4 regions of the Shewanella sp. WE21 genome follow, and region 4 is predicted to be linked to each of the others. Evidence: predicted binding sites of a transcription regulator. Region 4 holds the regulator's gene; each other region holds the start of a gene.
What was found. Region 4 encodes sigma-54, which starts transcription at its own class of promoters, with help from an activator protein. Its sites were predicted from a motif close to GTTGGCACGNNNNTNGNNT; they were not measured.

Region 1 (3,548 bases), 380 kb from region 4:
CGGAATCGTCCATTTATTGCCTGCCAATCGGATGTACGAACAATGGGCTTACGTGCAAGTATTCGTCTTCATTGCCCATTGGATAAGATGCACATTATCTTGTCATTGCTGATGACGCAGTTACCTGATTCTGAAATCCGTGTATTTAAAAATGAGCGCGTGTTAGATGGCGTACCATTTGCGTCATTTGAGTCAGGCGAACCTGCCCAACTGGCAGATTTTGCCCCTGACAATCCCAGCCTAGTTGAATAAAGCGTGGACACTTAACAATAATGGCGCGGTAGTTAACTTCCGACTATATAGGTGGTTTTATGCCGCCCCCTCGTTTAATTTAGATCAGTTTTTAACCATCTATCTCTATTGTTGCTGTTGTCTGGCGTGCCTTCTCTGAATGATAAAAGAGTGGTTGGCGATGATGCCTATTTAGAGAGCAACGCGATGATTGAATCAGAATAAAAGTTGTATATACCTTCAAAATACAAAAAAGCCCCGATAGCGTTGCTATCGAGGCTTTTATATTTTCTGTATCAATTACATAAAGCGAGCCGGTTGTATAGCGCTAGCCATTACAGGCTGTAGTACATTTCAAACTCAAGTGGGTGAGTTGTACGTGCTACGCGCTCAGCTTCTGCTGTTTTCAGTACGATATAAGATTGGATGAAATCTTCACTGAACACGCCGCCTTTTGTCAGGAACTCATGGTCAGCTTGCAGATTTTCAAGGGCGTTTTCTAATGACGTTGCCACTTGTGGGATTTCAGCCGCTTCTTCTGGAGGCAGATCGTACAGATCTTTGTCCATCGCTTCACCTGGGTGGATCTTGTTTTGGATACCGTCAAGACCCGCCATTAGCAGCGCTGCGAAACCTAAGTATGGGTTTGCATGTGGATCAGGGAAACGTGCTTCGATACGACGGCCTTTAGGGCTTGGTACCACTGGAATACGGATTGATGCAGAGCGGTTACGGGCAGAGTAGGCCAACATAACAGGTGCTTCAAAGTGTGGCACTAAACGCTTGTAAGAGTTAGTGCTTGGGTTAGTGAAAGCGTTCAGCGCGCGAGCGTGCTTGATGATACCACCTATGTAGTACAGCGCCGTTTCACTTAAACCTGCGTATTTGTCGCCAGCGAACAAGTTAACACCGTCTTTCGCCAGAGATTGGTGAACGTGCATGCCGCTACCGTTGTCACCAACGATGGGTTTAGGCATGAAAGTCGCCGTCTTACCGTAAGCGTGTGCCATGTTGTGCACTACGTACTTCAGAATTTGGATTTCATCCGCTTTCTTAGTCAAGGTGTTGAAGCGAGTGGCGATTTCGTTTTGACCTGCAGTCGCCACTTCGTGGTGATGCGCTTCAACCACTTGGCCCATTTCTTCGAGCACTAAACACATAGCGCTACGTAGGTCTTGTGATGAATCAACCGGTGCAACTGGGAAGTAACCGCCTTTAACAAATGGACGGTGACCTGTGTTGCCGCCTTCGTAGCTAGTGCTTGAGTTCCAAGCCGCTTCTTTAGCGTCGATCTTAACGAAACAACCTGACATGTCAGTACCGAAACGGACATCGTCAAATAGGAAGAATTCTGGTTCTGGTCCAATCAATACAGTATCAGCGATACCAGTAGAGATCAGGTAAGCTTCTGCTTTTTTAGCAATTGAGCGTGGGTCACGGTCGTAACCTGTCATTGTACCGGGTTCAAGAATGTCACAACGGATCAGCGCTGTGGTTTCTTCGGTGAAAGGATCCAGTACAAATGTCGTTGGATCTGGCATCAATACCATGTCTGATTCGTTAATGCCTTTCCAACCTGCGATAGAAGAACCGTCAAACATTTTGCCGTCTTCGAAGAAATCAGCATCTACCTGATGAGAAGGAATAGATACGTGCTGCTCTTTACCTTTAGTGTCGGTAAAACGTAAATCAACGAACTTAACTTCTAATTCTTCAAGTTGCTTTAAAACTGATTCAACTGACATTCTCAAGCCTCCGGTAGGGTAAAGGGATGCCCCTTCTATAATCTTTTAACTCAAGTGATTTATCTTGAGCCAAACTTACGAGCTATAAAGCGATATCCATGCCAATAATTTAACTTACTGATTAACATGATTTAAAATCTTTGTTGCACTTAATTGGATTCGCGTGTGCACCATAATAGTGCTTTTGTCTGTGGCATTTTGGTGCATTACTCCATTTTGGTGCGCACTGAATTGATTCATGCAAACCTTAAGCTGGGATGCACAGCGATAACATGCACCGCTTATATGGCACTGAGATGGCAATGACACTTTGGCTTTCACTATCTCAGTAAGTACTGCCTCTGTGAAGCTCGCACATACTTTTAGCACAGAACGGGACTATTTATCACCGCATAACCGCCGCATAATTGTCATAAAACCACGCTAGTCTGTCCAACTATGCCACGCATTATCAATCCAATAGTGGTTTATTATCATATTATTAGGAAAGAGTTCGTTCTCATGTGCGAAATGTCTTTGCTGTTCACAGACCAAGTGAAATCAGTGATGCGTAAAAAGGTATCCCGTGACAATGAAGTGAGTCTTAATGTCATCGGGTGTAAACGCCAACATGAACGTTAGATTAAGTGTGCCGCAGAATTTATTGCAGTGTGTTCACGTGGTAATTTCTCTGTACCTAAGTCGATTTTGCTGATGCTTAAATCGACATTAGCAGTGCTAACATTGAATACGAAAAATAGCAAATTCAGCTGCTTAACTCAGATTTTTCCTATGAATATGGCAATTAAACAGAGCGTTAACTCTGGCTACAGAGGATTTCACTCAGTGGATGATTGACGGAAATTACCCAAGGATTGGCGGATTGTTTTATAAGTGTTCAAAAATAATCCTGTGCGCCAAGGCCGCTCTGGAGTAGAATGGCACGCTTTTTATTGTGGTAGATCGAGCTCGATCACCATAACGAATTACTGAAATATCCCTATTTTTGTTTGATGGTAAGAGGTTTATCCGTGCTAGAGAATTTACGTAACATCGCCATTATTGCACACGTTGACCATGGCAAAACGACCCTGGTAGACAAGTTGCTGTCACAGTCAGGCACCCTTGCAACCCGAGGAGAAGCCACTGAGCGGGTGATGGACTCCAACGATCTTGAAAAGGAACGTGGGATCACGATTCTGGCAAAGAATACTGCCATCAAGTGGAACGACTACCGTATTAACATCGTTGATACCCCAGGCCACGCCGATTTCGGTGGTGAGGTTGAGCGTGTTCTGTCTATGGTTGACTCAGTATTATTGCTGGTTGATGCTGTTGACGGTCCAATGCCACAAACTCGCTTCGTAACCAAGAAAGCGTTTGCTCAAGGCTTAAAGCCAATCGTTGTTATCAACAAAATTGACCGTCCAGGTGCACGCCCAGATTGGGTTATTGACCAAGTATTCGACCTGTTCGATAACTTAGGTGCAACTGACGAGCAGTTAGATTTCCCGATCGTTTACGCTTCTGCGTTAAACGGTTTTGCAACTTTAGATCCGGATGTAGCGAGCGATGATATGACGCCGCTGTTCC
Region 2 (3,548 bases), 2.5 Mb from region 4:
AAAATGCTGCGCAAGCCCAATAATATCTTCGCCACGTTCCCGTAAGGGCGGAACGCGAATGGGAAACTGAGCCAAACGAAAGTACAAATCTTCTCGAAATAGCCCTGCCTCTATCGCCACTATGGGATCACGGTTAGTCGCTGCCACAATACGTACGTTTGCACGTTGCACTTTGTCACCACCCACAGGACGATACTCGCTATTTTCCAACACTCTGAGTAACTTCACTTGATGATCAATCGGCATTTCGGTGACTTCATCGAGAAACAAAGTCCCGTCTTCAGCCTGTTCAAATACGCCTTTGTGGTCGCGATTCGCCCCCGTAAATGCACCTTTGACATGACCAAACAGCTCACTGTCGACCAATTCTGGGCTTAATGCACCACAGTTAATCGCAATAAAAGGCTCGTTCACCCTAGGGCTGGCAAGATGTATGGTATTAGCAACCAGTTCTTTCCCGACCCCACTTTCCCCAATAATCAGCACATTACTACCTGTCGCAGAGACGCGACGAATTGTGCGATATAGCTTGTGCATAGGAGCTGATGAACCAACAAGCAAACCGTATTGGTCTAGCTCGCTAGCAAAAGGATGCAGTCGATTAGGCGATGATGCTAAATACTGTGCAAAATCAGCAAAAATTTCGCTGATTAGCGGCATATCGTAAGGTTTGCGAAAGTGGTAACCCGCAAAATGAGACATTAACTGATCAAGATTGGGGTTTGGCTGGCCGTCGGAGAGAAAAATAAACTCAATATTTGACATGGCCGCATTATCTAGCAGCACAAGGTAATCTTCACGACTAAGACTGGATAACTCAATAATGGCAACATCGACGTGATTTGCCCCTAGCTGCTCTATCCAAGGCAAGTCATCGACACTGCGTAGCTTATTAAAGTCAGCAGCGCCAGCAAGTTCGATGATTGCTTGCTCGGCGCCAACATCCTGCAAGTGATAAAAAAGTGTCAGTCGAGCCATGCGTATCTACTCCCTGTATGAAAAACTACTGTATGTCAGCCATGAAATTTTAACAACAGCAACGGTAATAGTTGCCGATGTTCTAAGATGATATCTCGATGAACTGAGAATATCAGTCTAAAAATCAGCCTGTTAAAATATCATTAAAAACGAGAACAGAATATGCATGGTAGCTGAACGAAACAAAATCAGTTTACCCAAGCAGTTAAACAATCTATGTCGAACACTGGCATTAGGAGGCCCATAATGAAGTCTAATGTTGTGCAACATCAGACTGATATCCGCGCCGATATCATGTTGATCGATGAAATCATCAAGCTGAATCAGGAAGGACTCACATTTTACAACCAAGCGAGGAGGTATGTCGAAGACTATAATCTTAAGCGTGTTTTTTCCGCCAAAGCTAACATCCACCAACGAATGTTAACTCGGTTTGAACAGCTGAGACGTTTGGCTGACGAGCCAATTAATGGCCTAAGTCACACCGTGCCCGTCACTTATACTCAAGCAACAGAATTGCTGCAACAGTGCCAAATTTCGCAGGCTATGATCGCCCTTGTCGATATAGAGCAGCAAGTGCTAATCCAAATAAAACAAGCAGTAAGGCAAGCGCATCAGCCACAACTTGCAAACCAACTTGCAGAAGGCGCCGCTTGGCTGCAAATGAGTTACGACGGTACGGGATCGCTCAATCACCATTAATTCCCTGTCGCTAAGTGAGCCATATTTAACCGACTCCCCTCCACTTTTATTACAGCCATAATACCGCACTGATGAGTGCGGTTTTTTATGCTCGAATGATGGCTCAGCATGCCAGAAAAAATTACATTTTGTCGGTAAAAAAGACCGACCTAAAGGAAAATGCCAAGGTATAAAAACGCCAGATAAAACAATTTAAACATTAAAAATCATTACCTTAAAAACATTGGCACGATTGGCGCATTATCTAGCTTCGAGAAAACAACGGAGGATATGATTATGAAAACTACAACAGCATCAGTACTAGTGGCTTTACTTGTCGGTTCAATCAGTTTAAATGTGGCCGCCGCCCAAGATTGGAAAGGCGGAACCAAGGATGCGTGGATCGATGGAAAAGCAGAAACCACTTTACTGCTCAACACGAATCTCAATTCCTTCGACATCATTACAGATGTCAAAGATGGTAAAGTGACGTTAACAGGTAAAGTGGAAAGCAGTGTGGATAAAGCCCTCGCCACAGAGCTCATCAAGAGCTTAGATGGGGTGAAAGATGTCGATAACCAACTCACTGTGATGAATGAAAAAGAAGGCACCAGTGAAGTTGTTGCCACCTTAACTGACTCTAAAGTTGCCACAGTCATCAAAACGCGTTTACTGTTTTCAACTGACGTATCCGGTACCCAAATTAATGTGGATGTTGCCAATGGCATAGTCACATTGAAAGGTGAAGTTGCCAGCGATGCCGAACGTCAGTTAGCACTGAAAATTGCCGAAAATACCGACGATGTGAAAAAGGTCGTTGATAAAATTAAAGTTGTTAAAAAAGTGTCTTAACTCTCGCGACAACGGCATTTTTTAAATTAAACGTATTTTAAGTAACAGCACACCGATCTAGACTCAAGGTTCGATAGTGCTTTATGAAAAAAGAATCAAAAAAACCAGCCTCAGCTGGTTTTTTTATGTCCATTTTCAGACCCAATCGAAAAGACTTACTCGCTTAAATTAAGAAGGGTGAATTCAGATGACTCGAATGATCATAAAGGAGAAGAGTTACAGAAAACTGAGCTAAAACACAAGTGTTATTCAAGCTTCAAAGCCAAACTAAGCTTCAAAGTCAAACTAAGCTTCAAAGCCAAACTGGAATGCATAAAAATGTTGGCCATTCTCAATATTGATGGTCATAGTGCCAGTTAACCCCTGCAACTCCCCGCCCCAGAATGGGGTATCACTTCTAAGATCAGACGATTTTGTCCATCGGTCATAATGCCAAAATGTTGTAATACAAAACTGCCCTGCTTACCGCACAAATTACCAACCACTTGTTCAATGGCCACATAGCCAGCTGAGCCCTTGACTGACGTCATAGCACTGAGCATTTCCCCCTTGCTGCGACCCTCAAGCTCACCATAAAAGGTTTTATCTAAGCCCATACGCCCTAGGGTCACACCACCAATACCAGTAGCATAGGGGCAATCTGGAGTGAGCTTAACATCAAATTTCCCAGTGATTTTGCTAACTTGCATGACACTCTCCTTGTCGAAATCTTATGCTGACCTATTACCTGCTAACGCTTGCTATTGAAGCAAACATCACCCACTTACCGAAAAACAACTTAGCATAAGCCTGCGTAGATCCATAATGGCATTTACACGCTACTTATGTATGCTGGTCTCACTCACTACCATCTCTATGGTTTTGACTATTTCAGGGCTTTCAGACATAGGTTGGTCAGACGCTCTATCGCGATAAGTCACAGCAATTTTGAATGGGGCTTCAAAAGGATAAACAGGTTCAATACTATCAACTTCGATTCGATCGCCAAGCATGACACTGCCTAAGTGTTTCAAGCTATTGTGTTTAAAATCCAGATT
Region 3 (3,548 bases), 810 kb from region 4:
GGTGAGAACAATTGGGTAGCTTACTATGCTGTTGATGGAAAACAAGTCGATCTAGCCGGTCCTGCTGGTACTTATCAAACAGATACCACTGGCGATGGTACACCTGATGCAACGGGCACAGCTCAAACTGCTGGTGGTTGGAAAGGCTCTGTCCTCAAGTTTAATTCTGTTGGTGTCTACACTGGTAGTGATCCTGCTATAGTCAAGACTGAGGCTTTGGGCGTCAGTGGTGCGGGTGTTTTAGGGGCTGGTGCCGATGGTACTCAAGATTTGACTGTGAAGTTTAATGCCCCAACGCAATATGCGGCTCCTTTTGGTGCAACTGAGTTGACGCAAGATGGTACGACTGTAGGTCGCTTAACTAACGTTGAAATCGGCGAAGATGGTTTAGTGACCGCGAGTTATTCTAATGGTTCAACCGTGCCTTTAGCACGGGTTGCTTTAGTTCGTTTTGCTAACGAACAAGGTTTAACGCAAGTGGGTAATACGTCGTGGAAGGCTAGTTTGAACTCTGGTCCAGCGTTAGCGGGTGAGGCAAATAGTGGAACTTTTGGTAGCATCAGTTCATCGGCGTTAGAGCAATCGAACATTGATTTGACGACTGAACTGGTCGATTTAATTTCGGCACAGCGTAACTTCCAAGCGAACTCTCGTACCCTTGAAGTGAATAACACGCTGCAACAAACCGTATTACAAATCCGCTAATCATTACTTTATTTAACTAAGTGTTGCCGCCAGTGGCAACACTTAGCCTTTATCCTGCCGTCAAATCACTTCATTTTCATATTTTTCAATTCTATCAGTAAATTAAACGTTATTTTTTGTTGGCATGATGCTTGCTTTGATATTGTCATGTAGAAAATTTGACGGAGCAGTCTGTGGACAAATTCCTTTATGTCGCCATGAGTGGCGCTAAGCAAAATATGAATGAGCTGGCACTCCGTGCGAACAACTTAGCCAATGCTAATACCGATGGTTTTAAATCAGATATGGCGCAGGCCAGATCGATGCAAGCCTTCGGTGAAGGGTTGCCTTCAAGGGTGTTTGCGATGACAGAATCTCCGTCAGCTAATTTTCGCTCTGGTCCGATAAAAACCACTGGACGGGATCTCGATGTTGCCATTAAAGGCGATGGCTGGTTTGCCGTTCAGGCGAAAGATGGCAGTGAAGCTTATACCCGTTCAGGTAGTCTCAGTTTCGATGCGACGGGCATGTTGTATAACGACAGAGGCAATCCCGTGATGGGGGATGCTGGCCCGATAGTGCTGCCATTACCTATTGATAAAGTGTCAATTTCACAGGATGGCATAGTGTCAGTTCGCCCTCAGGGGGCGACTGCTGAAGTGATAGAAGAAGTGGCGAGATTGAAGTTAGTCAATCCCGGCAATGCGCAGATGATGCGTGGTGAAGATGGATTATTTCGACAAATGTCAGGTGAACCAGCACCAGCTGACCCTTTCGTCGCAGTTGAAAGTGGCGCCGTAGAGGGCAGTAACGTTAACCCTGTTGATGAAATGGTGTCTTTGATTGATCTTCAGCGGCAGTTTGAATTGCAAGTCAAGATGATGAAAACCGCGGAAGAGAATGATCGCGCTTCATCTTCATTAATGCGTATTAGTTAGGAGATAGATTATGCATCCGGCGTTATGGATTAGTAAAACTGGCTTAGACGCACAGCAAACTGATATTTCAGTGATTTCAAACAACGTAGCGAACGCTAGCACTGTGGGCTACAAAAAAAGCCGCGCAGTATTTGAAGATTTACTCTATCAAACAGTTAACCAAGCGGGTGGTGTTAGTGCATCTAACACTAAGCTACCCAACGGATTAAACATAGGTGCGGGTACGAAAGTCGTCGCCACTCAAAAAATGTTTACTCAGGGTAACATGCTGACGACGGATAACTCACTGGATCTCATGATTGAAGGTCCTGGATTTTTTGAAATCCAGCTCCCTGATGGAACCACTGCTTATACTCGAAATGGTCAGTTTACCTTAGACGATACGGGTCAGATTGTGACGCCAGGTTCTGGCTATTTGCTACAACCCGCGATCACTATTCCTGATAATGCGACCAGTATTACCGTTTCAGCGGAGGGTGAAGTTTCAGTAAAAACGCCGGGTACCGCTGAGAACCAAGTCGTGGGTCAGTTGACTATGACGGATTTTATTAATCCATCGGGTCTAGATCCTATGGGACAAAACTTATATACGGAAACCGGTGCGAGTGGTACGCCCATTCAAGGGACCGCTTCGTTAGATGGCATGGGTGCTATTCGTCAAGGCGCCTTAGAAACCTCTAACGTTAACGTGACCGAGGAACTGGTGAACCTTATCGAAAGTCAGCGCATTTACGAGATGAACTCTAAAGTGATTTCAGCGGTAGATCAGATGCTGTCTTATGTGACTCAGAATTTATAGAGGCAAACATCATGGCTAGATATCTTGTGTTGGCCGTCGCGTTATTACTTGCAGCCTGTAGCTCGACGCAAAAGAAACCCCTTGCGGATGATCCCTTTTACGCGCCGGTATACCCAGAGGCGCCGCCGACAAAAATTGCCGCAACTGGCTCTATTTATCAAGACAGCCAAGCATCTAGCTTGTATTCGGATATACGCGCCCACAAAGTCGGTGACATTATCACTATCGTATTGAAGGAATCGACTCAGGCGAAGAAGAGTGCAGGCAATCAGATCAAAAAAGGTTCAGACATGAGCTTAGATCCCATCTTTGCTGGTGGTAGTAATGTGTCCATTGGCGGAGTGCCAATTGATTTGCGTTACAAAGATAGCATGAACACTAAGCGTGAATCGGATGCGGATCAGAGCAATAGTCTAGATGGCAGCATCTCGGCAAACGTGATGCAAGTACTGAACAACGGCAGTTTAGTGATCCGTGGTGAAAAATGGATTTCAATTAATAACGGTGATGAGTTTATTCGTGTCACTGGTCTCGTTCGCTCGCAGGACATTAAACCCGATAACACTGTCGATTCAACGCGAATGGCTAATGCCCGTATCCAATACAGTGGCACAGGCACTTTCGCAGATGCTCAAAAAGTGGGCTGGTTAAGCCAGTTCTTTATGAGCGACTGGTGGCCCTTCTAAGGAGTCGTATCATGAAATATAAACTGGTGTTAGCCGTTGCCATGCTAGTGTTTTCTCTACCTAGTCAGGCTGAACGAATTAAAGATATTGCCAATGTGCAAGGTGTGCGTAGTAACCAGTTGATTGGTTATGGCTTAGTGGTCGGTTTACCGGGAACGGGGGAAAAAACCAGTTATACCGAGCAGACCTTTATGACTATGCTCAAAAACTTTGGGATTAATCTTCCTGACAACGTCAAACCGAAAATTAAAAACGTTGCAGTGGTAGCCGTACATGCGGATATGCCTGCCTTTATCAAACCTGGTCAAGATCTTGACGTGACGGTATCTAGCTTAGGTGAAGCCAAAAGCTTACGCGGTGGAACCTTATTACAGACCTTTTTGAAAGGGGTAGATGGTAATGTGTATGCGATTGCCCAAGGTAGTTTAGTGGTGAGTGGTT
Region 4 (3,548 bases):
GGCGTCGATCCTATTTCGGTTATCGACATCAAGAAGATTATCGAACAACTCAAAAGTCGCGGCCTTGGCGTACTGATCACAGACCATAATGTCCGCGAGACATTAGATGTATGTGAACATGCTTATATTGTGAGTCACGGAAACCTGATTGCCGAAGGAACTCCTGCAGAGATCTTAGACAATCAGCAAGTTAGGGCTGTGTACTTAGGTGAACAATTCAGGCTATAGTTAATCGAGCGAAGCCAATGGAGGCAATTTATACCGCCATTGGGCTTCACTCAAGATAATAATAAGCGACCTCATCCAACAATAATAACGTAGGGATCAGCGGTAACATGAAAGCGTCACTCCAGCTCAAACTGGGTCAACAGTTAACCATGACGCCACAATTACAACAGGCCATACGTCTGTTGCAACTGTCGTCATTAGAACTGCAGCAAGAGATCCAGCAAGCATTAGATTCTAATCCCCTTCTCGAGCTGGAAGAGGATCAATTCGACGCCACTAAAACCCCTGTAAACCAAACGCTATCCGATACGGATTTCAGTGAATCTAGCACTCTGCCACCAGAAAAAGACAGCTCCACCATAGACACGGCAGAGTCGCTAACCAAAGAATCCATGCCCGATGAGCTCCCCATGGACACCACATGGGATGAAGTGTTTACCGCCTCCCCAAACTCAGGCCCCGGCGGCAGTCGTGAAGACGATATGCCCTTCCAAGGCGAGACCAGTGAAGGTTTGTACGAACACTTAGAATGGCAAAAAAACCTCACGCCGTTTTCTGAAACCGATTTAGCCATTGCCACCGCCATTATTGATGCCATCGACGATCAGGGCTATCTCACCCAAAGCACTGAAGAAATTCTCGAAGCCATGGGCAATCCTGAAGTTGAGCTTGACGAAGTCGAAGCCGTACTCAAGCGTATTCAGCATTTTGATCCCATAGGCGTTGCCGCCCGCGATTTAAGTGAATGCCTGTTGATCCAACTGTCGCATTTCGCCGCTGATACTCCCAACCTAGAAAACGCCCGCATGCTGATCAAAGATCATTTAGATCTGATCGCCGCCCGAGACTTTAGGTTGTTGATGCGTAAGACTAAATTAAAAGAAGATGAATTAAGGGATGGTATAGCACTCATCCAAACCCTCAATCCTCGCCCAGGTTTGTTGATCACGCCCAATAATGACGAATACGTTATCCCAGATGTGTCTGTGTCGAAGAAAAATGGCCGCTGGGTCGTTGAGCTTAATCCTGACTGCATGCCAAAAATCAATGTAAATCAACATTATGCTTCTATGGCACGCAGTACCAAAAACCAAGCCGATAGCCAATTTATTCGCGGCCATCTGCAAGAGGCTAAATGGTTTATTAAGAGCTTAGAAAGTCGTAACGATACTTTGCTTAAAGTTGCTAATTGCATAGTGCAATATCAGCAGGGTTTCTTTGAGTACGGTGAAGAAGCCATGAAGCCTATGGTGCTTAACGATATTGCCGAAGCGGTAGAAATGCATGAGTCCACCATCTCACGGGTCACAACTCAAAAATACATGCATACCCCTAAGGGACTTTTTGAACTAAAATACTTCTTCTCTAGCCACGTCGGTACTGACGATGGTGGTGAGTGCTCATCCACAGCAATCAGAGCCTTTATAAAGAAACTGGTGGCAGCGGAAAACCAGAAAAAACCATTAAGCGATAGTAAGATGGCACAACTTCTGGCAGAACAAGGGATCAACGTAGCCCGCAGAACCATTGCGAAGTACCGAGAGGCTATGCTTATTCCACCTTCTAATCAGCGTAAAAGTTTATAACCTACAGTGGATATCGGAGGACGTTTCTATGCAAATAAACCTAAGTGGGCACCATATCGAAATTACCGAATCGTTACGTGCATATGTAGAAGAAAAGTTTTCAAAACTTGAACGCCATTTCGAACAGATCAATAATGTGCACGTTGTGCTCAATGTTGAGAAAATGCAACAGATTGCCGAAGCGAGAATAAACCTCATAGGTGGTGAAGTTTTTGCTACTTCAGAGCATGCTGACATGTATGCCGCTATAGACGCCCTGATTGACAAGCTTGACCGTCAGGTTATTAAACACAAAGAGAAGTTAACAAAACACTAATAATGGAACTTTGTACCATACTGCGGCCGGAGTGCACTACCTGCGCCACTCCGGGCAGCAAGAAAAAGGTACTGGAACTCATCAGCGACTTAGTCGCTGCCCAGTACCCGACCCTCTCATCTCAAGAGATATTCGAAAGCCTAGTGGCGCGCGAAAAGATGGGGAGCACAGGTATAGGTAACGGCATCGCCATTCCACATGGTCGACTAGCCGATATAGATCAGCCCATTGCCATACTAATTAAGTGTGAAGAGCCGATAGCATTTGATGCTATCGATAAGCAACCTGTTGATATTTTATTTGCACTACTGGTGCCTGCAGACCAATGTCAGCAGCACTTAAGTACTTTGTCTTGCATGGCCGAAAAGCTGAGCGACAAGCAAATATTAAAGCAATTACGCAAGACGCATGATGAAACGGAACTCTATCAGGTAATCACTGGATGAAACTGGTCATAGTGTCGGGCCGCTCAGGCTCAGGCAAATCTGTCGCCCTTAGGGTACTCGAAGATCTCGGCTATTATTGTGTCGATAACCTTCCCTTGCCATTGATTGGCAGTTTGCTTGAGCAACTCAAAGGCAGTAACGATCTCGTCGCCATCAGTGTCGACGTGCGTAACATGCCTGAGCAGGATAAGGTCTTAGTGAAACAACTCGCTAGCCTACCACCAGATACTGAGTTAACGAGCTTCTTCCTTAACTCCAGCGATAAAATTCTGCTCAAGCGTTACAGCGAAACCCGCCGTTTGCATCCTTTGTCGAAGAGCCGAGTCTCTTTGCAAGAAGCGATAAAGCTGGAGGGGAAACTGCTCGAGCCTATGTCAAAACTGGTCGATCACTACATAGATACGTCGAATTTGAATATCTATGATTTAAGCGACCAAGTCAGACAAATTCTCCTTGGTAGTGTCGATAAAGAACTCGTGATCAACTTCGAGTCCTTTGGCTTTAAGCACGGAATGCCCACCGAAGCCGACTTTATGTTCGATGTGCGCTTCCTGCCCAATCCCCACTGGGAGCTGGCGCTGCGGCCATTAACTGGCTTAGATGAACCCGTAGCTGAGTTCTTAAATCGCCAACCACTGGTCAATAAGTTCATCTGGCAAATCGAAAATTTACTGGAGACTTGGCTGCCGCACCTCGAGCGTAACAATCGCAGTTATTTAACTGTGGCCATTGGCTGCACAGGTGGACAGCACAGATCGGTTTACGTCGCAGAGCAATTGGCAAAACGCTTTAGTAACGGTAAACATAAAGTTTATGCCCGTCATCGAGAGCTCAATAATGCCAAAGCTTGAACGTCAGATAACCATCTGTAATAAGCTCGGTTTACATGCCCGTGCCGCCACTAAGTTGGTGGTACTGGCTTCCGAGTTTGATGCGACCATCACCTTAATCCAAGGTGATAAACAAGCATCG

Region 1: the regulator sigma-54 is predicted to act here: its motif matches at 2,064-2,082, upstream of glnA (glutamate--ammonia ligase).
Region 2: the regulator sigma-54 is predicted to act here: its motif matches at 1,903-1,921, upstream of CKQ84_RS00695 (BON domain-containing protein).
Region 3: the regulator sigma-54 is predicted to act here: its motif matches at 824-842, upstream of flgF (flagellar basal-body rod protein FlgF).

Annotation. Positions count from the first base shown of each region.
Region 1 covers NZ_CP023019.1:2,294,653-2,298,200, forward strand. Annotated here, with positions in the region: gene CKQ84_RS09925 (hypothetical protein) at 1-252, shown strand, start outside; gene glnA (glutamate--ammonia ligase) at 567-1,976, opposite strand; gene typA (translational GTPase TypA) at 2,987-3,548, shown strand, end outside.
Region 2 covers NZ_CP023019.1:166,452-169,999, forward strand. Annotated here, with positions in the region: gene CKQ84_RS00685 (sigma-54-dependent Fis family transcriptional regulator) at 1-978, opposite strand, end outside; gene CKQ84_RS00690 (glutamyl-tRNA reductase) at 1,225-1,680, shown strand; gene CKQ84_RS00695 (BON domain-containing protein) at 1,957-2,511, shown strand; partial or broken gene CKQ84_RS00700 (DUF3224 domain-containing protein) at 2,797-3,200, opposite strand; gene CKQ84_RS00705 (hypothetical protein) at 3,330-3,548, opposite strand, start outside.
Region 3 covers NZ_CP023019.1:3,478,316-3,481,863, forward strand. Annotated here, with positions in the region: gene flgE (flagellar hook protein FlgE) at 1-705, shown strand, start outside; gene flgF (flagellar basal-body rod protein FlgF) at 879-1,622, shown strand; gene flgG (flagellar basal-body rod protein FlgG) at 1,633-2,421, shown strand; gene flgH (flagellar basal body L-ring protein FlgH) at 2,433-3,107, shown strand; gene CKQ84_RS15375 (flagellar basal body P-ring protein FlgI) at 3,119-3,548, shown strand, end outside.
Region 4 covers NZ_CP023019.1:2,670,365-2,673,912, reverse strand. Annotated here, with positions in the region: gene lptB (LPS export ABC transporter ATP-binding protein) at 1-228, shown strand, start outside; gene CKQ84_RS11600 (RNA polymerase factor sigma-54) at 336-1,814, shown strand; gene hpf (ribosome hibernation promoting factor) at 1,843-2,130, shown strand; gene ptsN (PTS IIA-like nitrogen regulatory protein PtsN) at 2,133-2,576, shown strand; gene rapZ (RNase adapter RapZ) at 2,573-3,427, shown strand; gene CKQ84_RS11580 (HPr family phosphocarrier protein) at 3,414-3,548, shown strand, end outside.